DNA from 2 places in the Microbacterium sp. MPR-TSA4 genome. Region 2 is predicted to be linked to the other one. Evidence: predicted binding sites of a transcription regulator. Region 2 holds the regulator's gene; the other holds the start of a gene.

Region 1 (10,240 bases), on a different contig from region 2:
TCCTCGTCACGAGCGGGCCCGGCACGGCGAACCTCGCGACGGGACTGCTGACGGCGACGACCGAGGGCGACCCCGTCGTCGCGATCTGCGGCGCCGTCTCACGGTCGCAGCACCTCAAGCGGGCCCATCAGGCGATGGATGCCGTCGGCATGCTGCAGACGGTGACCGTCTCGGCCGCCGAGGTCACCGCGGCCGACAACGTCGCCGAAGCGATCGTCAACGCGTTCCGCGCCGCCACGCGGGAGCCGCGCGGCGCGGCGGCCGTCGTGCTCCCCTACGACGTGTCGACCGCGACGACCGCCGTCGGCTTCACCGAGCCGATCGTGCCGGCGGCGGTGGGCGGGGCGGCCGCCGACTCCGTCGACCGGGCCGCGGCGCTGCTGCGCGAGGCGCGGTTCCCGGTCGTGCTGGCGGGGGCGCGTAGCGGCGACCCGCGCACGGTCGACGCGCTGCACGCGCTGCTGCGCGCGACGGGCCTGCCGGTGGTCGAGACGTTCCAGGCCGCAGGGATCATCTCGCGCGACCTCGAGGACCACTACCTGGGCCGCGTCGGCTTCGCCCGCAACCAGCCGGGCGACGTCCTTCTGCACCACGCCGATCTCGTGCTGACGCTCGGCTACGACCCGGTGGAGTTCGTGCCCGCCGAGTGGAACCTCGGCAAGGAACGCCGGATCGTGCACGTGGACACCGTCGCGGCCGACATCGACAACGACTACCGGCCGGACGTCGAGCTCCTCGGCGACCTGGCCACCACGCTCACCGATCTGACGCGCGCGCTGCACACGCGCGGCGGCATCCCGCAGCGCGATGCGGCGACGGCGGTCATCGTCGAACGCGAACGCACGCGGCTGGCGGAGAACACCGACCTCGGCGACCCGCACCACGACGACGCGTTCGGTCTCGATCCGGTCGCGGTGGTCGCCGGCATCCGCGCCGCCCTGCCCGACGAGGCCACCGTGCTCTGCGACGTGGGGTCGAACTACCTGTACATGGCGCGCCACTTCCGCACCTACCGGCCGCGCTCGTTGATGTTCTCGAACGGGCAGCAGACGCTGGGGGTGGCACTCCCGTGGGCGATCGCGGCGAGTCTCGCCGACGCGGGCGACCCGGTGCTCTCCGTCTCGGGCGACGGCGGCTTCCTCTACTCCGCCGTCGAGCTGGAGACCGCGGTGCGGGTCGGGGCGAGCTTCACGCACATCGTCTTCAACGACTCGGCGTACGACATGGTGGCGTTCCAGCAGGTCGAGAAGTACGGGCGCACCGCGGCCGTGGAGCTCGGCGCCTACGACGTCGTGGCCTTCGCCGAGTCGTTCGGGGCGCACGGACATCGCGTGACCCGGGTCGAGGATCTCGTCCCGACGATCGTCGCGGCCCTCGCTGAGCCTGGGCCGTCCGTCATCGACGTGCCCGTCGACTACCGCGACAACCTCCGCCGTCTCGGCGGCGACCTCCTCGCCGACGTGCTGCTGTGACCTCCCCCTCCTCCTCCTCGCCTCTCGTCCCGAAAGGACCGCGCATGAGCGCTGAACGCCACACCCTGTTCCAGACGAGCCTGATGGCCGCGCTGCTGGACGGCATTTACGAAGACGACATGACCGTCGGCGAGCTGCTCGGCCACGGCGACTTCGGCATCGGCACGTTCAACGCCCTCGACGGAGAGATGGTGGTCGTCGACGGTGTCGCGTACCGGCTGCGCGGCGACGGCACGGCGGCCGCGGCATCCGCCGACTCCGCCACGCCGTATGCGGTGGTGACCGACTTCGTCCCCACGATCACCCGCTCCCTGCCCGACGGGGCCACGCGCGCGGTGGCCTCGGCCGCGATCGATGCGATCACCGCGTCGGCCAACTACATGTACGCGCTGCGCATCACCGGGCGGTTCCGCCGCGTGACGGCGCGGACGGTCACCCGGCAGCAGAAGCCGTACCGCCCCATGACGGAGGCGACCGACGACGACGCCGTGCTCGAGTTCGACGACGTCGACGGCACGATCGTCGCCTTCCGCACGCCTCTGTACGAGCAGGGCATCGGCGTGCCCGGATGCCACGCGCACTTCATCGACGACGGACGCACCCGCGGCGGCCACGTGCTCGACTTCACCCTCGAGCACGGCACGGTCGAGCTGTGCCTGTGCACCGACCTGCATCTGCGCCTGCCGTTGACGACGGAGTTCCGCGAGGCCGCCCTCGCCCCCGAGGACCTGGCCGCCCAGCTCGCGAAGACCGAGCAGCACGCTCCCCTCCCCTGACCCCGCGCGCCGCGCGCGCCCCGCGTTCCGGCGAGCCGCCATGCTGTGGCCGAGCCGCTACGTCGCGGGCCGTCCAGACCATGGCGGCTCGGCCGGAGAATAGCGGCTCGGCGGGGTGGGGGTGGGGGTCAGCGGAAGTCGCGGGAGCGGTGGCGCACGCCGACGCGCAGGTCTTCGAACGCGTCGGCGACGAGGTTCGTGACGCCCTCGGGTGAACGCTCGAGGATGCCGCGCGCGATGAGCGCCGGCGCATCCCGCAGCACCCGGCGATAGCGGTCCCAGACACCCTTCGAGCAGATGACGTTGACGAGGCCGTGCTCGTCCTCGAGGTTGATGAAGGTGATCCCGGATGCCGTCGCGGGCCGCTGCCGGTGCGTCACCAGTCCCGCGACCTCGACCCGCCGCCCGACCTCGTGCGTGCGCAGTTCGCGAGAGGTGAGCACCCCGCGCGCATCCAGCGGCGCCCGGTAATGCGTGAGGGGATGGTCGTCGGTGGAGATGCCCGTGGCCCAGAGGTCGGCGGCGAGCACGTCGTAGGTGGACTGGTCGCCGAACAGCGGGGGTTGCACGGCGACGAGAGAGTCGGGAAGGAACTCGGGCAGATCCTGGGCCGCATCGCCGGCCAGCCAGAGCCCCTGGCGCCGCGTGATGCCCAGGCTCTCGAACGCCCCCGCCGTCGCCAGCGCCTCCACCTGGGCGGCCGTGGCGCCCGTTCGCCGCACGAGGTCGCGGAGGTCACGGAAGGGGCCGTCGCTCTCGCGCGTCGACACGATGCGCTGCGCGAGGGGCTTTCCCACCCCCGTGACCGCGGCCAGCCCCAGTCGGACGGCGAAACGGCCGTCCCGGCGATGGGCGGCCGACGCGTCGGGCGCGGCGGCATCGAACGGCGGCACCGGCGGCTGGTGGCGGTCGGTGCAGGCGGGGATGCCGGTGGGGACGCGTTTCGACTCGTTCGCTGCGCTCTCTCGCTCAACGACCGGGTCGACGACCGGGGAAGCGGGTTCGTCGAGGGGTTCGAGACCGGCATCCACCCCGGAGGCGTGCAGATCGGGGCGACGCACGACGACACCGTGCCGGCGGGCGTCGGCGGTGAGGGTCGCCGGGGAGTAGAAGCCCATGGGCTGCGCACGCAGCAGCGCGGCGAGGAACGCGCCCGGGTAGTGCAGCTTGAGCCACGACGACGCGTAGACGAGCAGCGCGAACGACAGCGAGTGGCTCTCCGCGAAGCCGAAGTTCGCGAACGCCTGGATCTTCGCGTAGATGTCGTCGGCGACCTGTCCGACCAGCCCGTGCCGCGCCATCCCGTCGTACAGCTTCTGCCGCACCGACTCGATCCGCTCGATGCCGCGCTTGGAGCCCATGGCACGGCGCAGCACATCGGCATCCTCTCCGGTGAGGTCGCCGACGGCCATCCCCATCTGCATGAGCTGCTCCTGGAACACCGGCACGCCGAGGGTCCGCTCCAGCACCGGTCGGAGCTTCTCGTGGGCGTAGGTCGGCTCCTCCAGCCCCAGCTTGCGGCGCACGTACGGGTGCACCGCGCCGCCCTGGATCGGCCCCGGCCGGATCAGGGCGATCTCGATCACCAGGTCGTAGAACCGCCGCGGCTGCAGCCGCGGCAGCAGCCCCATCTGCGCGCGGGACTCCACCTGGAACACCCCGATCGAGTCGGCGCGGCACAGCATGTCGTAGACCGCGGCCTCCTCCTTGGGGAGGGTGTCGAGCGTCCACCGCTCCCCCGTCGCGTCGGCGATGAGATCGAAGCAGTGCTGCAGCGCGGCGAGCATGCCGAGCCCCAGCAGGTCGAACTTCACGAGCCCCATCCACGCGGCGTCGTCCTTGTCCCACTGGATGACGGTGCGGTTCTCCATCCGCGCGTGCTCGATCGGCACCACCTCGCCCACGGGACGCTCGGTGAGCACCATGCCCCCCGAGTGGATGCCGAGATGTCGCGGCGCCTTCAACAGCTCGGCGGCGTACTCGAGCACGCGATCGGGGATGTCGTGCGAGCCCGTGACGGCGCCGTCCCACCGCTCGACCTGCTTCGACCAGGCGTCCTGCTGACCGGGTGAGTGTCCGAGCGCCTTCGCCATGTCGCGCACCGCGTTCTTCGGGCGGTACTGGATGACGTTCGCGACCTGCGCCGCCCGCTCGCGCCCGTACTCGCCGAACACCCACTGGATGATCTCCTCGCGCCGGTCGGCGTCGAAGTCGACGTCGATGTCGGGCTCCTCCTCGCGCATCGCGGACAGGAACCGCTCGAACGGCAGGTCGTAGTAGATCGAGTCGATCGCCGTGATGTCCAGCAGGTAGCAGACGGCGCTGTTGGCGGCCGAGCCCCGTCCCTGACACAGGATGCCGCGGCGACGGGCCTCGGCGACGATGCCGTGGACGATGAGGAAGTAGCCCGGGAAGTCCTTCTGCGCGATGACGTCGAGCTCGCGTTCGATGCGCGCACGGTTCTTCTCGGTGAGGTCGGGATACTTGCGCGGCACGGCCTCCCACACGAGGGTGCGCAGCCACGACATCGGCGTGTGCCCGTCGGGGACGGCCATCTTCGGCAGGGCCGGCTTGGCGCGGCGCAGGGGGAAGGCGAGCTCGTCGGCGAGCGTGACCGTGCGGGCGACCGCGCCCGGGTAGCGGCGGAACCGCCGCGTCATCTCGGCGCCCGAACGCAGATGCGCGCTCGCGTGCGACGGCAGCCAGCCGTCGAGCTCGTCGAGGCCGCGATTGGCGCGCACCGCTGCGACGGCGGCCGCCAGGTGCACGCGGTCGGGCACCGCGTAATGCACGTTGTTGCTCGCCAGCACCGGGAGCGAGCGCGCGGCGGCGAGCGCGGCGAGCACGTCGTTGTCGCGGGTGTCGGTGGGGGCGCCGTGGTCGATCAGCTCGACGTTCACCGCGTCGGCGCCGAACAGCGCGACGAGCCGGTCGAGCGCGGCGGCCGCGGCATCGGCTCCCCCGGCGGCGAGCGCCTGACGCACCGCGCCCTTGCGGCATCCGGTGAGGATCGCCCAGTGCCCGTCGGCGCGCGCGGCGAGGTCGTCGAGGTCGTACCAGGGCCGCCCTTTCTCCCCGCCGGCGAGCTGTGCGTGGGTGAGAGCCGCCGCCAGCCGGTGGTAGCCCTCCTCGCCGCGGGCGAGCACGAGCAGGTGCGATCCGGCGGGGTCGGGCGCCCCGGCCCGCGCGGCACTCGGACCGGCGAGCAGGCCCGTCGCACGCCCCGCCCCTTCCCCCGCGCCGCCGCTTGCCCCGAGCGAGAGCTCCGCCCCGAACACGGTCTTCACCTGAAGCTGCTCGGCGGCCTCCGCGAAACGCACGATCCCGTAGAAGCCGTCGTGGTCGGTGATCGCGAGGGCGTGCAGGCCCAGCCGCTCCGCCTCCTCGGCGAGCTCGGCGGGCGAGGACGCCCCGTCGAGGAACGAGAACGACGAGTGCGCGTGCAGCTCGGCGTACGGCACGGCATCCGTGGGCCGCTCGATCGGCGGCCGCTCGTAGGCACCGCGCTTGCGGGAGAAGGCGGGGCCGTCGCCGCCGTCCGGTGCGGGGTCGCCGCCGATCACCGGCGCACCGAGCAGGCGCGCCATCTCCGACCAGCGGACCGACGGATTGTTGAACCCCATCAGTCGTACCTCCCCTCGATCTGCCAGACGCCTTCCTCGCACACCAGCAGCCAGGCGCCCTCCGCGACGTCGACCACCTGGAAGCGGTGCGCCCGCCGCGCCCGCTCGGGATCCCACGCGCGTTCGATCACCGGCCACGGTCCCGCCCAGGTGCGGATGCCGCGGCGCCGCCCGCCGAGCTCGATCGCCGCGGGGACGGCGGTCGGCTCCCCGCGGGCATCCACGGCGATCATGTCGCCGTCGGCATCCAGCACCGCGACCGGCATCCCCTCGGCGAACACCGTCGTCGGCAGCGGATCGGGAAGGCTCCCCGGCCAGGGACGCTCGCCCGTGCGCAGATCGGCGGCGACGTCGCCCCAGGGCACGAGCCGCTGTCGTTCCGCGAGCCACCGACCGCCGCCGACCGCGGGAGTGAGCACGCCCTGGTGTCCGAGCATCGCCTGCACGCGCGAGAGCGCGCGATGCACGCGCTCCTCGGGACCCGACCCGAACAGCCGCGCGGTGTGGTGGGCGGCGGCATCCACCGCCTCGGGCTCGATGCGCACCCGCACGACCGCGCTGCGAAGCGCCCGTCCCGTCCCGCCGCGCCCGGCGCCCCCGGCGCCGCTCGTGCCCCCGGCGCCCGTCGCCGCGCCCTGCTCGGCGAGCTGCCAGCGCACCCGGTCGACCACCGCGGCGGCGTCGAAAGCCCCGGGATGCAGCCACACGCGTTCGCTGCGCTCCCCGCGGTCGCCGGTGAGCACGACACGCAGCTCGGTGCAGACGAGCCCCTGCTCCCCGAGCCGGGAGACGAACTCCGCGGCCGGCATCCGCAGGGCGAACGCGACCTGGTCCGCGGTCTCGACCGGGGGCTCGAACGCGACCTCGCGGTGCAGCTCGGGCGGCGGCGTGCGCGCCGTCACCGGGCGCGGGTCGCGGCCGGCGGCCAGCGCGTGCAGCCGCTGACCGCGCGCGCCGAACCGCTCGACGAGCCGGTCGGCGCCGAGGGCCGCGACCTCGCCCAGCGTCTGCACCCCGAGCCGGCCGAACAGCGAGGCCAGCTCCTCGTCGAGCACCCCCACCGGCAGCGGCGAGAGGAAGGCCGCGGCCGAACCGGCCGGCACGATCCGCACCGGTTCCTCCCGGCGCGTGCCGCCGCGGGCCGCCTGCTGGGCGGTGAAGGTGCCGTCGGCGATGCCCACCCGCACGTCATCGACGCCGAGGCTCGCCACGGCGCCCGCGAGCACCGTCGCCGCCGCGGCCTCACCGCCGAAATAGCGCGCCGGCCCGCGCGCGTGCAGGGCGCACAGTCCGGGCTGCATCACCTGCACGTTCGGTGCGGCCTCCTCGATCGCCGCGATCACGGGCCCGAACGCCCGATGATCGCGCACGGCGTCGGCATCCACCACCGTCAGCTGCGGACAGCGGGCCTGCGCATCGCGGCGACGCATCCGTCGCCGGACGCCCTCGGCGCGCGCCGCCGCCGAGCAGGCGACGACCATCCCCTTCTCGAACACGGCGATGGGCCCGTCGGCGTCCAGCGGGTCGTCGCCGTCGCGGGTGAGCGCGACGATCGGCCAGTCGGGCACCCAGACGACCAGACTGCGCGGAGGCGCCGGGCCGCCCCGGACATCGGCATCCATCTCACACCGCCCGTCTCATCGGCACGGGCGCGGGCACGCGCGAGCGGCCGGCGCCTTCCCCCCCGCCGAGGCGGCCCTGCTCGTCGGGAAGCAGGAGCCGGTTCGATCGCGGCACGGGCGCGCGCCGGCTGGTCACCGTGACGGTGAGCTCTCGTCCCGACAGGATGCCGTGGCCCTCGCCGAGGCCCGACCACGACGGATCGGAGACGTCGATCATCGCCTCGGTCTGCGGCCAGGGGCCCTGCACGAGCAGCACGGCATCGCGTTCACGCATGCGCGCGGCGAGCCGGGCGACATCGGCATCCTTCGCCCGGGCCGGCGGCCGCACCGCCACGACCGACAGCACATCGGCGAGCGTCGAGGTCACCGCGAGCCAGCGCTCGCCCGGATCGGGCACCAGGACGAGCCGCGACAGGTCCACGCCGGCGGCGCGCGCCGCTTCCACACCGACGTGCGGCATGCCCACGACGGCGCACCACGAGCCGGTCTGCGAGGGTTCGGCCAGCAGAGCGAACAGCAGCGACATCGACCGCCCGAGCGCGTAGGCTCCCCCCGTGCGCAGGCCTCCGCCGGGCAGCAGCGACGCCAGCGCCGGCGGCACCGGGAGCACGGGCGTGTCGAGGCGACGCCCCTGCATGCGCTCCATCTGCGCGCGCAGGGTGCTCACGGTGCCCGCGACGTCCGCGGCAGCGACGTTCCCCACGATCGGCCTCACTTCGACAGATTAGAACATGTGTTCTAGTACTTCAATGCCTCTGCGTCGAAGATAAGAACGGGTTCGGACATTGCGCGCCACATCCCTCGACCGGCCGCGCCGGACGGCTCATCTGCGCGAAACATGCGACTGATAGGACGGACGCCATGACCCGTACGCTGACCATCACGGGCGCCTCCCTCATCGTGGAGCGCTTCGACGAGCCCGACCTCGACCGCACCGGCGACCTCGTGATCGGCGCGGACGGCCGCGTCGGCGTCCCGACCGCGGAGCCCGCCGCATCCGCGCACGACACCCTCGACGCCGAGGGCGGCCTCGTCACCCCCGGTCTCGTCAACGCGCACCACCACCTGCTCCAGTCGGGCTTCCGCACCCTGCCGGGCACCCGGGGAGTGCCCATGCGGGAGTGGCTGCCCGCGATGGCCGCCGCGTATGCCGCCGCGGGCATCGACGCCTCCCTCGTCCGCGCGACGGCCGGTGTGGGGCTGGCCGAGTCGCTCCTGTGCGGAGTGACCACCGTCGCCGACCACCAGCTCAACTGGCCCGACCCCGCGGCCTCCTCCGCTCCGGTCGACGACACCGTCGCGATCGCGCACGCCATCGCCGGGGCGGCCGCAGAGCTCGGCGCGCGCCTCGTGTTCGTCCGCGGATCGGCCCGCGACACCCCCGCCGCCGCGGCGGCGAGCGCGGAGGCGATCGTCCGCGACCTCCTCCCCTCCGCCGCCGACGTCCCGGGCGGCACGAGCGCCGACGGCATGCTGCAGCTCGCAGTGGGCCCGGCGGGCGTGCACTCCGACTCCGAGGAGACCTTCCGCGCGCTCGGCGACGTGGCGCGGCGCCACGGTCTGCGCCGGCGCACCCAGGCGAACGAGCAGGTCGACACCGAGATCGCGCTCGCCCGGTACGGCCGGCGGCCCCTCGACCTGCTCGAGGAGTGGGGCTGGCTCGAGCCGGACGTGACGATCGCGCACCTGTGCGACGTGACGGATGCCGAGATCTCACGTCTCGCGGCCGCCGGCGTCACCGCCACGCACGCACCGGGCTGCGACGTGCCGATGGGGTGGGGCATCGCCCCCGTGGCCCGCCTGCGGGCGCACGGCATCGCCGTGGGTCTGGGCACCTCGGGCGGCGGGTCGAACGACGCCGGGCACCTCCTCGCCGACGCCCGCCTCGCGATGCAGGTGTCGGGCCTCGTCGGGCCGACGCTCCCGGCGCGAGACGTCCTGACGATGGCCACGTCGGGCGGCGCCGCGGGTCTCGGTCGGGCGGAGCTCGGCATCCTGACCCCGGGGGCCGCGGGCGATGCGTGCGTCTGGGACGTCTCCGGCGTCGCGGACGCGGGCGTGGCCGATCCGGTCGCCGGACTGCTGTGGGCGCACCCGGGGCGCCGGCCGCGGCACGTCGTGGTCGGCGGGCGCGTGGTCGTCCGCGACTACCGGCTGGTCAGCGGCGACGAGACCACGCTCACCGCCGCGCTCCGCGCCCGCGTCGGCCGCTGACGCCTGCGCCGCCGCCACCCCGGAGCCCTGGCGCCGGCCGGCGTCGGCGCCCCGGCGCCCGGAGCCCCGGAGCCGTGACCACCGTCGGAGTTTCCGCGAGGATCGACCCACCACGGCCCCCTTCCGCCGCGGGCAGGGCACAACCTCCGACGTTCGTCACAGGATCGGCCCACCGCTTGGCCCGAGCTCCCCCGATGGCCCCACCGTCGGCGCGGCCGTCCGGCCCGCACAGAAACGCGGCGAGCGCGACGTGACGTACGCCGGAGAAACCTGTGGATGACACCACACCATCCCTCGGTTCGGGGCTCACGCCGGAAAAGTCCGACGATCGTCACCACCACCCAACCGCAACCCAAGCCCCAGCCCAACCGCAACCCAAGCCCCAACCCCAGCCCAAGCCGCCGCGGCACCCGCTCAGATGTCGAGCACGATCCGGGGACAGGCCGCACGCGAGACGCAGGCCATCATGACGGCGCCCTGCTCCCGCTCGAGCGGGGTCAGCACCGAGTCGCGGTGCTCCACCTCTCCCTCCA
Region 2 (10,240 bases):
GGACGTCGCGTCGCGTGTGGTTCGACATCGGAGAGCAGGTCTCCGATCGCCTGGTGATCGAGGCCGACGTGGATGCCGCCTCCGGCGCGCCGGCCGCGCTCTCGCTCGCCCTGTACACGGGCGATCCCACGACCGTGCTCGACGCCTTCCTCGCGGAGACCGGACGCCCCCGCGTCCTTCCGGACTGGGTGTTCGGACTGTGGGCCAGTGGCAACGAGTGGAACACGCAGGCCGAGGTGGAGCGCCAGATGGCGCTCCACCGTGAGCACGACATCCCCGTGCGCAACGTGGTGATCGAGGCATGGAGCGACGAGAAGAGCTTCACGATCTTCCGCGACGCGCAGTACGCGGTGCGCGAGGACGGCGGCCCGATGCGCTTGGCCGACTTCACCTTCCCCGCCGACGGCGCCTGGCCCGACCCGAAGGGCATGGTCGACGCGCTGCATGCGCACGACGTGCGTGTGCACCTGTGGCAGATCCCGCTGCTCAAGCTCCGCCCGCATCCCACCGGCCAGGCGGCCGCGGACGCGCGCGCCGCGCTCGCCGAGGGCGTCGTCATCCGGGAGAGCGCTCCGGACGGGACGCTGCGGCCGTACCGCAACCGCGGGTGGTGGTTCCCGCTCTCGCTCATGCCCGACCTCACCGACGAGCGTGCCGCCGCGTGGTGGACCGAGAAGCGCCGCTACCTCGTGGAGGAGGTCGGCATCGACGGCTTCAAGACCGACGGCGGCGAGCACGCGTGGGGCGAGGATCTCGTCTACCTCGACGGCTCGTCCGGCGACGTCGCCAACAACCGCTTCCCCGTGGCGTACGCCGCCGCGTACGGTCGGCTGCTGGAGTCGGCGGGCAAGGCTCCCATCACCTTCAGTCGCGCCGGCTTCACCGGCTCACCCGCGCACGGGGCGTACTGGGCGGGAGACGAGAACTCCACGTGGGAGGCGTTCCGCTGGTCGATGTTCGCGGGGCTCTCCGCGGCATCCTGCGGGATCGTCTACTGGGGCTGGGACATCGCGGGCTTTTCCGGTCCCATCCCCGACGCGGAACTGTACGTGCGGGCGATGGCGGCGAGCGTGTTCGTGCCGATCATGCAGTACCACTCCGAGTTCAACCACCACCGGCTGCCTTCCAACGACCGCACGCCGTGGAACATCGCCGAGCGGACGGGCGACGAGGCGGTGATCCCCGAGGTGCGCGCGCTCGTCCGGCTGCGCGAGCGCCTCGTGCCGTACCTCGCCGAGGCGGCGGCGCGCGCCGTCTCCTCGTCGGTGCCGATGATGCGCCCCCTGTACTTCGACCACCCGACCGATGCGGCCGTGTGGCGGCATCCGCTGCAGTGGATGCTGGGCAGCGACCTGCTCGTCGCCCCCGTGCTCGAGCCCGGGGCGCGGGAGTGGCCGGTGTACCTGCCGTCCGGATCGTGGGTCGAGGCGCGCACCGGCGCGGCGCTGACCGGCGGACGCGTGGTCACCGTCGACGTGTCGGCGCGGGACGCCGTCCCGGTGTTCGTCCGCGCCGAGGCGTGGGTCGCCTTGGCGCCGGTCCTCGCACCGGAGCGGGAGCCGCACCGCGACGAGGACTGAGACCGTCTCTCACACGGTGGGCTCGTCGGCGGCCGCCTCGTCCGTGCGGTGAGCCCACCGGTGGGCCACGCGTCGGCGCAGCGCCACGGCGCGCGGCGACGCGCCGGCGAGCCAGCCCGCTCCGACGAGGACGAGAGCCACGATGAGCACCACCACGGCCGTGCCCACGGCGCCGGCGAGGAGCCGGTCGTAGATCGCGAGCGCCGCGGCGGAGGAGAAGTCCGCCTGCGTCGCGGAGGACGCCACCCACGGGCGGCCGACCTCCGCGGCGATCAGCAGGATCGCCGACCCGATCCCCGCGGCGATGCCCGCCCGGGCGAGAGCGGCGGCGCGGCGTCGCGCGAGCACGACCCCGCCGATGAACAGCACGGCCGTGACCACCGGCATCCACCCGCCGAGAGCGACGCCGACGGCGTAGCCCGTCCGGATCGCCGAAAGGGTGTCACCCGAACCGATGATCACGACGTGGTCGACTTCGGGGATGAACGGAGCCAGCGGAGCGCCCTGCGCGACGAGGCGCTCTTCGACGGCCGCGACGATCGCGCCGATCTGGATGCCGAGGCCGTCGGCCGTCTGCACGACGACGCCGCCGCCGTCGGAGGTCGCCGCGACGGTCAGCGCCCGATGGGAGCGGCGGACGACCTGCTCCCAGACGGTGCTGAACGCGTCCGAGCGCACGGCGTCGGCCACGGCGACGTGCACGAGCTGCTGCAGCGCCGTCGCCGCCGGGCCTTCCAGGCGCCGCAGCGCCTGCGCCGCGCGGTCGCCCATGCCGAGGTCGATCAGGCCGTCGATGACCGTGCCGGTCAGCGCCGCCGTGTCGAGCCGCTCATCGATCGCCGTCGTCGATGCCGCGATCACGGCGTCCTGGACCTCGACGGCCTGCGACAACGGCGCGAGGGTGGCCGTGAACGCGTCCTCGTCGACGAGCTGCGTCCGCGCCCATCCGCTGACGATCGACAGGGGCAGCAGGACCGCCGCGACGACGATCACCGCCGTCGACGCCACCCCGCGCGCGGTGGCCATCCTCAGACGGCGCGCAGAACCGCGACGACGCGGCCGAGCACCACGGCGTCGTCGCCGAGGATCGGTTCGAACGCGGAGTTGCGGGGGAGCAGCCACGTGTGGCCGTCGCGCTGGCGGAAGGTCTTGACGGTGGCCTCGCCGTCGAGCATCGCCGCCACGATCTCGCCGTTGTCCGCCGTCGGCTGCGAGCGCACCACGACCCAGTCGCCGTCGCAGATGGCGGCGTCGATCATCGACTCGCCGCTGACCTTGAGCATGAACAGGTCGCCCTTGCCCACGAGCTGTCGCGGCAGCGGGAAGATCTCCTCGACCTGCTGGTCGGCGGTGATCGGCACGCCGGCGGCGATGCGGCCCACGAGCGGCACGAGGGCGGCATCGCCGAGGGCGGGCGCGAGGTCGGCGGGGTTCTCCGCGGCCGCGCCGGGCAGGTCGATGAGCACCTCCATCGCGCGGGTCTTGCCCGCGTCGCGGCGCAGGTAGCCGCTGAGCTCCAGCTGGTTGAGCTGATGGGTCACGCTCGACAGCGACTTCAGTCCTACGGCATCGCCGATCTCGCGCATGCTCGGCGGGTAGCCGTGGCGGGCGATGGAGGTCTGGATCACCTCGAGGATCTTCAGCTGCTTGTCGCTGAGGCTCTTCCGCCTGCGTGTCTGAGGCTTCTCGGCCATGTCGCGCGCTCCTTCGATCGCGTCCCCCCGAAGGCGTCGCCTTCGAATGTCGGAGGTAGGTGATGGGGTCGTCTTGTCGAAACCGTATCCGGTCTTCGCAGCCTCGACCGGCACGCGCCCGCGTGTCGCCTTCGATTCATCTGCGAGAACCGTGTGCTTGACACCCGAACACCATCGAAGATACATTCGGAAGAGAGATTCGCATCCGGCCCTCCCGGCCGAGGATCGGATGCGAATCTCTCGACACCCGGAGACACCCGTCCTGAGGAGGAACCCATGACCACGATCGACATCCTCGGCGCCTCGCCCCGCGGCCGTCTCGTCGCGGCGACCCCGATGACGACTGTCCGCGCGACGAACGCCCGCACGACGAACGCCCCGACGCGACTGCGTCTCACGGCACGGGGTCGGCGGGTCCTTGCGCTGCTCGCCTCCGTGCCCGCGGTGATCGCCCTCAGCATCGCGATCCTGTCCGGTGGCGGCGCGCTCGCCTCGAACGAGAACGGCTCCGGGGTCTCCTTCGCCCACGTCACGGTGCAGCCCGGTGACACGCTCTGGTCGATCGCGCACGCCGTCGCGCCCGATGCCGATCCGCGCGACGTGGTCGACGCGATCATGCGGCTGAACGCGCTGCCGTCGGGAAGCCTCGATATCGGCCAGAGCGTCGCGATCCCGGCGGAGTACAGCGCCGGGCGCTGATGCTCCCGGCGCCGGGAGCCCTCTCGGGGCGCCGCGCCGTGCAGTGCGCCGTCTACGATGTTCAGGGTGAGCGTCCGACTCGATGACCTTCCCCTCCGCGACGATCTGCGCGGGCTGACACCCTACGGGGCGCCTCAGGCGCCGCTGCCGGTGGCGCTGAACGTCAACGAGAACACCCACCCGGTGCCGGAGGACGTCGCCGACGACATCCTCGACAGCGTCGCGCGCGCGCTGCGCGAGGTGAACCGGTACCCCGACCGGGAGTTCACGGCTCTGCGCGAGGGATTCGCGGAGTATCTGGGTCACGGCCTGTCGGCGGCTCAGATCTGGGCCGCCAACGGGTCGAACGAGGTCCTCCAGCACCTGCTGCAGGCCTTCGGAGGTCCGGGACGCACCGCCTTCGGCTTCGCTCCCACCTACTCGATGTACCCGCTGCTGACGCGGGCGACGGGGGCGACCTACGCGCACGGCACCCGGGGCGTCGACTACACCCTCGCCCCGGAGGACGCCGCTGCCCAGATCGAGCGCGCCCAGCCGGACATCGTCTTCCTCTGCGCGCCGAACAACCCGACCGGCACCCCGCTCGGCCTCGACGTCATCGAGGCGGTGTACGACGCGGCGCCCGGCATCGTGATCGTCGACGAGGCGTACCAGGAGTTCGCGCCGCGCGATTCGCGCTCGGCGCTCACGCTCCTGCCCGATCGTCCGCGTCTGGTGGTGTCGCGCACCATGAGCAAGGCCTTCGCGTTCGCGGGTGCCCGTGTCGGCTATCTCGCCGCCGACCCCGCCGTGATCGACGCCCTGCGCCTGGTGCGCCTCCCGTACCACCTCAGCGCGCTCACCCAGGCCGCCGCGACCGCGGCGCTGCGGCACGCGCCCGCGATGCTCGCGATGGTCGACGACATCGTCGGTCAGCGCGACCGCATCTCGGCGACCCTCGACGCGCTCGGCTACCGCCCGTTCGAGAGCTGGACGAACTTCGTCCTCTTCGCGGGCGTGGAAGACCCGGCCGCCACGTGGCAGGCCCTCTACGACCGGGGCGTCCTCATCCGCGACGTCGGCATCCCGCACAGCCTGCGGGTGACGGCCGGCACCGAGGAGGAGTCGACCGCGTTCCTCGACGCGCTCGCCTCGCTGGGCCCGGGCGGAGCCACCGCGCGCTAGCGCGCGCCGGTAACACGCGGAAGCGGTCGCGCGGGCGCTCGGTAGACTCGGCGCATGAGTACTTCTGCCCCCCGCACCGCCTCCCTCCGGCGCGCGACGAGCGAGTCCACGATCGAGCTCGAGCTCGATCTCGACGGGTCGGGGCAGAGCCGCATCGACACGACGGTCCCGTTCTTCGATCACCTGCTCACCGCGTTCGCGAAGCACTCGCTCACCGATCTGACGGTGCGCGCCTCCGGCGACACCCACATCGACGCCCACCACACCGTCGAGGACACGGCGATCGTGCTCGGCCAGGCGATCCGGCAGGCGCTGGGCGACAAGAGCGGCATCTCGCGCTACGGCGACGCGCTCGTGCCGCTCGACGAGGCGCTCGCGCAGGCCGTCGTGGACATCAGCGGACGGCCCTACCTCGTGCACACGGGGGAGCCCGTCGGCTTCGAGCACCACCTCATCGGCGGCCACTTCACCGGCTCGCTCGTGCGCCACACCTTCGAGGCGCTGGCGTTCAACGCCGGGCTCACGGTGCACGTGACGGTCCTCGGCGGGCGGGACCCCCACCACATCGCCGAGGCGGAGTACAAGGCGTTCGCCCGAGCGTTCCGCCAGGCGAAGGCGCAGGATCCGCTCGTGCACGGCATCCCCAGTACGAAGGGAGCCCTGTGACGGACGGCGACGCGCAGGTCGGCACGCGACCGCTGGTCGCGGTGCTGGACTACGGATCCGGCAACGTCCATTCCGCCGTCAAGGCGCTCGTCGCCGCCGGGGCGGACGCGCGGCTGACGGCGGATCGCGGGCTGATCCAGGATGCCGCGGGCCTCGTGGTGCCCGGAGTCGGCGCCTTCCGTGCCGTGATGGACGCGTTGCGCGCGACCCGCGGCGACGAGATCATCGAGCGGCGCCTCGCCGGCGGCCTGCCCGTGCTGGGGATCTGCGTCGGCATGCAGGTGCTGTTCGAGCACGGGGTGGAGCGCGGCGAGGAGACCGAGGGGCTCGGCGAGTGGCCGGGCGCGGTCACCGAACTCGACGCCCCGGTGCTGCCGCACATGGGGTGGAACACGGTGCGCGCGGGGGAGGGGACGACGCTGTTCCGCGGCATCGAGCACGAGCGGTTCTACTTCGTGCACTCCTATGCGGCGCAGCACTGGACGCTGGAGGTCACGCGGCCGTTCCGCGAGCCGGCGCTCACCTGGTGCGACTACGGCTCGCCGTTCCTCGCGGCGGTCGAGAACGGTCCGCTGTCGGCGACCCAGTTCCACCCCGAGAAGAGCGGCGAAGCCGGCATCCGTCTGCTCGGCAACTGGATCTCGGCGTTGCCGTCGGCCCGGTAGTCTCTCTGCTTGTGTGTCACCGTGTCCGCAGTGCGCGGTCACTGAACCCCTTCCTGGAGCCATGAACGATTTCGCGTCGACCCCTGAACTGATCCTGCTTCCCGCCGTGGACGTCGCCGACGGCAAGGCCGTGCGCCTCACGCAGGGCGAGGCCGGCACCGAGACCAGCTACGGCGATCCCGTCGAGGCGGCCCTCACCTGGGCCCGCGACGGTGCGCAGTGGATCCACCTCGTCGACCTCGACGCCGCCTTCGGCCGTGGCAGCAACGCCGCCGTGCTCCGCAAGGTCATCAAGCAGCTCAAGGGTGTGCAGGTCGAGCTGTCCGGCGGCATCCGCGACGACGCCACGCTCGAGGCGGCGCTGGACTCCGGTGCGGCGCGCATCAACCTCGGCACGGCGGCGCTGGAGAACCCCGAATGGGCGGCCGACGTCATCGGCCGCTACGGCGACGCGATCGCGGTCGGCCTCGACGTGCGCGGGACCACCCTCGCGGCGCGCGGCTGGACGCGCGACGGCGGCGACCTCTGGCAGGTGCTCGAGCGCCTCGAGGACGCCGGCTGCAGCCGCTACGTCGTCACCGACGTCACCAAGGACGGCACGCTCAAGGGACCGAACCTGGAGCTGCTGCGCGAGGTCACGGCGCGCACGGTCAAGCCGGTGGTCGCATCCGGCGGCATCTCCAACCTCGACGACATCGCCGCGCTGCGCGAGCTCGTGCCGCTCGGCGTCGAGGGAGCCATCGTCGGCAAGGCCCTGTACGCGGGCGCGTTCACGCTCGCCGAGGCGCTGGATGTCGCCGCAGGCTGAACGGCCCGGGGACGGCGCGGGAGGCCACTCCTGCGCCGCCGACTCGGCGGGCGTGCCCTGGGAGGGGCGCTCGTTCGAGGCGAACCCGCACGCCGGTGACGACGGATCGGCCGATCCCGCGCTGCTGGCGGCACTGACCGCGTTCCGCGACGGCAGCGGCGACGCGGTCGCCGTCGTCGACGCCTACCGCTCGGCTCGGCTGCTCATCCCCCTGGTCGCCGAGGCGGGGGAGGTCGGCGTCGCACCGTCGGGCCACCTCGTCGACAAGACGCAGGAGCTCTCGATCGTGACCGTCGCGGGACCGGACGGGCGCACGGTGCTGCCGGTGTTCACGTCCGTCGCGACGATGGCCGCGTGGGACCCGAAGGCGCGGCCGGTGCCGGCCGACGGCATCCGCACCGCCCTGTCGGCCGCGGCCGACGACACCGACCTGATCGTGATCGACCCGGCATCCGCGACCGAGTTCGTGCTGCGCCGACCCGCCGTGTGGGCGATCGGGCAGGCGCTGCCGTGGGAGCCCGCCCACCTGTCACCCGAGGTCATGGCCGGTCTGCACGCGTCGATCGGCGCCGAGCTCGGCGTGCTCGACCTCTCGGTGGCCAGCGGCGACCCGGAGGCGCGCCTGCGCGGACCGGAGCTGATCGTGCGCCTGCACCTCGTTGACGGTCTGGACCAGACGCAGCTCGACGCGATCCTGCAGCGCCTCGCCGCCCGCTGGGCGGCGGACGACCGCATCGCCGTGCTCGTCGACTCCCTGACGGTCAAGCTCGTCCGCGGCTGACCGTGCCGCCGGTCAGGTGACCGGGCCCGTCCACTTCTCGCCCGGTCCCTTGCCGATCGGATCGGGGATGACGGATGCCTCACGGAAGGCGAGCTGCAGGGAGCGCAGCCCGTCGCGCAGCGACCGCGCATGCATGTCGCTGATCTCCGGAGCGCCGGCGGTGATGAGACCCGCCAGGGCGTTGATGAGCTTGCGGGCCTCATCCAGGTCGAGCTGCGTGGCCGGGTCGTCGGCCAGTCCCGTCTTGACGGCCGCGGCGCTCATGAGATGCACGGCCGCCGTCGTGATCACCTCGACGGCCGGGACGTCGGCGATATCGCGGCTCGCCGCCGCGGCGGCGCGCTCGCGCTCCTCCCATCGGGCGAGCCGTTCGGCCTCGTGGGGGTCGGGGGAGGAGGGAATCGTGTCCACGTGCTGCTCTCTGCTAGACTGTGCGGGCGCCGGAGTGTTCTGCTCCGGATCGAAAGAGGATCACATCCCACCCGCGCTTGCCGCTCCAGGCTACCGGGTCACGCACTCCGCCCCGTCCGACGGGGCCGCCACGACGGGATCCGTTGCGGGTGAGGGTGCAGGAACGAAGCCGACGTGCGCGTCGTGCGGGGTGGACGTGACGATCTTCCGCCCGAGACACATCCCTGTGTCCGGTGGCACCCACCCGTACGACTAAGGAGTTCCGCATCAGCGATCCCCGCACCAATGACCGCATCCGCGTTCCCGAGGTCCGCCTCGTCGGACCCGCGGGTGAGCAGGTCGGCGTCGTCCGCATCGAGGTCGCGCTGCGCCTCGCTCAGGAAGCAGATCTCGACCTCGTCGAGGTCGCCCCCAACTCGAAGCCGCCCGTGGTCAAGATCATGGACTACGGCAAGTTCAAGTACGAGGCCGCCCAGAAGGCCAAGGAAGCGCGTCGCAATCAGGCCAACACGGTCCTCAAGGAGGTCCGTTTCCGTCTGAAGATCGAGGCTCACGACTACACGACCAAGCTCAAGCGCGCCGAGGGCTTCCTGCAGTCGGGTGACAAGGTCAAGGCCATGATCCTCTTCCGCGGTCGCGAGCAGTCGCGTCCCGAGCAGGGTGTGCGTCTGCTGCGCAAGTTCGCCGAGGACGTCGCCGAGTACGGCACGGTCGAGTCGAACCCGACGATCGACGGTCGCAACATGGTCATGGTCATCGCCCCGCACAAGAACAAGTCCGAGGTCAAGACCGAGCAGAACGCCCAGCGTGCTGCCAACAAGGAGGCGGCGCGCCAGGCGCGCACGACCCCGGGCGCCGAGCCCGAGTCCGCCCCCGCCGAGACCGCTCCCGCGGAGTAGGTCGCCCGGCCCGCGGCCCCGCCGCGTCGGCCCCACGAGCTCCCGCCCCGCGGGAACCACAACGAAGGATAGAGACATGCCGAAGCAGAAGACCCACTCGGGTGCCAAGAAGCGCTTCAAGGTCACCGGTAGCGGGAAGATCAAGAAGCAGCAGGCGAACCTCCGCCACAACTTCGAGGGCAAGCCCACCAAGCGCACGCGCCGCCTGTCGGCCGACAAGATCCTGGCTCCCGGCGACGCGAAGGTCGCCAAGAAGCTCCTCGGCATCTGAGCGCTGACGCAGACGAGAAAGTAGAAGAAAATGGCTAGAGTCAAGCGGGCCGTCAACGCCCACAAGAAGCGTCGCGTCATCCTCGAGCGCGCCTCCGGTTACCGCGGTCAGCGTTCGCGCCTGTACCGCAAGGCCAAGGAGCAGGTCACCCACTCCCTGGTCTACGCGTACCGCGACCGTCGCAAGCGCAAGGGCGACTTCCGCCGCCTGTGGATCCAGCGCATCAACGCCGCGAGCCGTGCGAACGGCCTCACCTACAACCGCTTCATCCAGGGCCTGGGCCTGGCCGGCGTGCAGGTCGACCGTCGCATGCTCGCCGAGCTGGCCGTCAACGAGCCGAAGACCTTCGCGTCGCTCGTCGAGACCGCCAAGAAGGCGCTGCCGGCGGACGTGAACGCGCCCAAGGCGTAATCACCGCAACACAGCACACAGAAGGGGTGTCCTCCGAACGGGGGACACCCCTTCTTCTTCTCTAGGATGAGAGCGTGCTCGAAAACCCTCGCTCTCCGCGCGTGCGCGCCGTCGCCAAACTGACCAAGCGCAGTGCACGTCAGGAGACCGGGCTGTTCCTGCTCGAAGGGCCGCAGGCCGCCCGCGAGGCG

Evidence for each region. The regulator LexA, encoded in region 2, represses DNA repair genes until DNA is damaged. The targets are predictions, from matches to a motif close to TCGAACANNTGTTCGA.
Region 1: a site for LexA is predicted at 8,219-8,234, ahead of imuA' (DnaE2-dependent mutagenesis accessory factor ImuA'). Genes of this name have one in related genera too.

The regions. Positions count from the first base shown of each region.
Region 1 covers NZ_JBXAFF010000005.1:92,265-102,504, reverse strand. The annotation lists gene alsS (acetolactate synthase AlsS) at 1-1,472, shown strand, start outside; gene budA (acetolactate decarboxylase) at 1,517-2,248, shown strand; gene AC1Q49_RS04810 (error-prone DNA polymerase) at 2,377-5,871, opposite strand; gene AC1Q49_RS04805 (DNA polymerase Y family protein) at 5,871-7,493, opposite strand; gene imuA' (DnaE2-dependent mutagenesis accessory factor ImuA') at 7,495-8,196, opposite strand; gene AC1Q49_RS04795 (amidohydrolase family protein) at 8,355-9,707, shown strand; gene AC1Q49_RS04790 (PDR/VanB family oxidoreductase) at 10,122-10,240, opposite strand, start outside.
Region 2 covers NZ_JBXAFF010000006.1:57,988-68,227, forward strand. The annotation lists gene AC1Q49_RS05205 (glycoside hydrolase family 31 protein) at 1-1,580, shown strand, start outside; gene AC1Q49_RS05210 (hypothetical protein) at 1,590-2,606, opposite strand; gene lexA (transcriptional repressor LexA) at 2,609-3,274, opposite strand; gene AC1Q49_RS05220 (LysM peptidoglycan-binding domain-containing protein) at 3,551-3,973, shown strand; gene AC1Q49_RS05225 (histidinol-phosphate transaminase) at 4,031-5,137, shown strand; gene hisB (imidazoleglycerol-phosphate dehydratase HisB) at 5,192-5,803, shown strand; gene hisH (imidazole glycerol phosphate synthase subunit HisH) at 5,800-6,468, shown strand; gene priA (bifunctional 1-(5-phosphoribosyl)-5-((5-phosphoribosylamino)methylideneamino)imidazole-4-carboxamide isomerase/phosphoribosylanthranilate isomerase PriA) at 6,530-7,276, shown strand; gene AC1Q49_RS05245 (SseB family protein) at 7,260-8,057, shown strand; gene AC1Q49_RS05250 (DUF1844 domain-containing protein) at 8,070-8,468, opposite strand; gene infC (translation initiation factor IF-3) at 8,702-9,367, shown strand; gene rpmI (50S ribosomal protein L35) at 9,444-9,638, shown strand; gene rplT (50S ribosomal protein L20) at 9,669-10,049, shown strand; gene AC1Q49_RS05270 (TrmH family RNA methyltransferase) at 10,124-10,240, shown strand, end outside.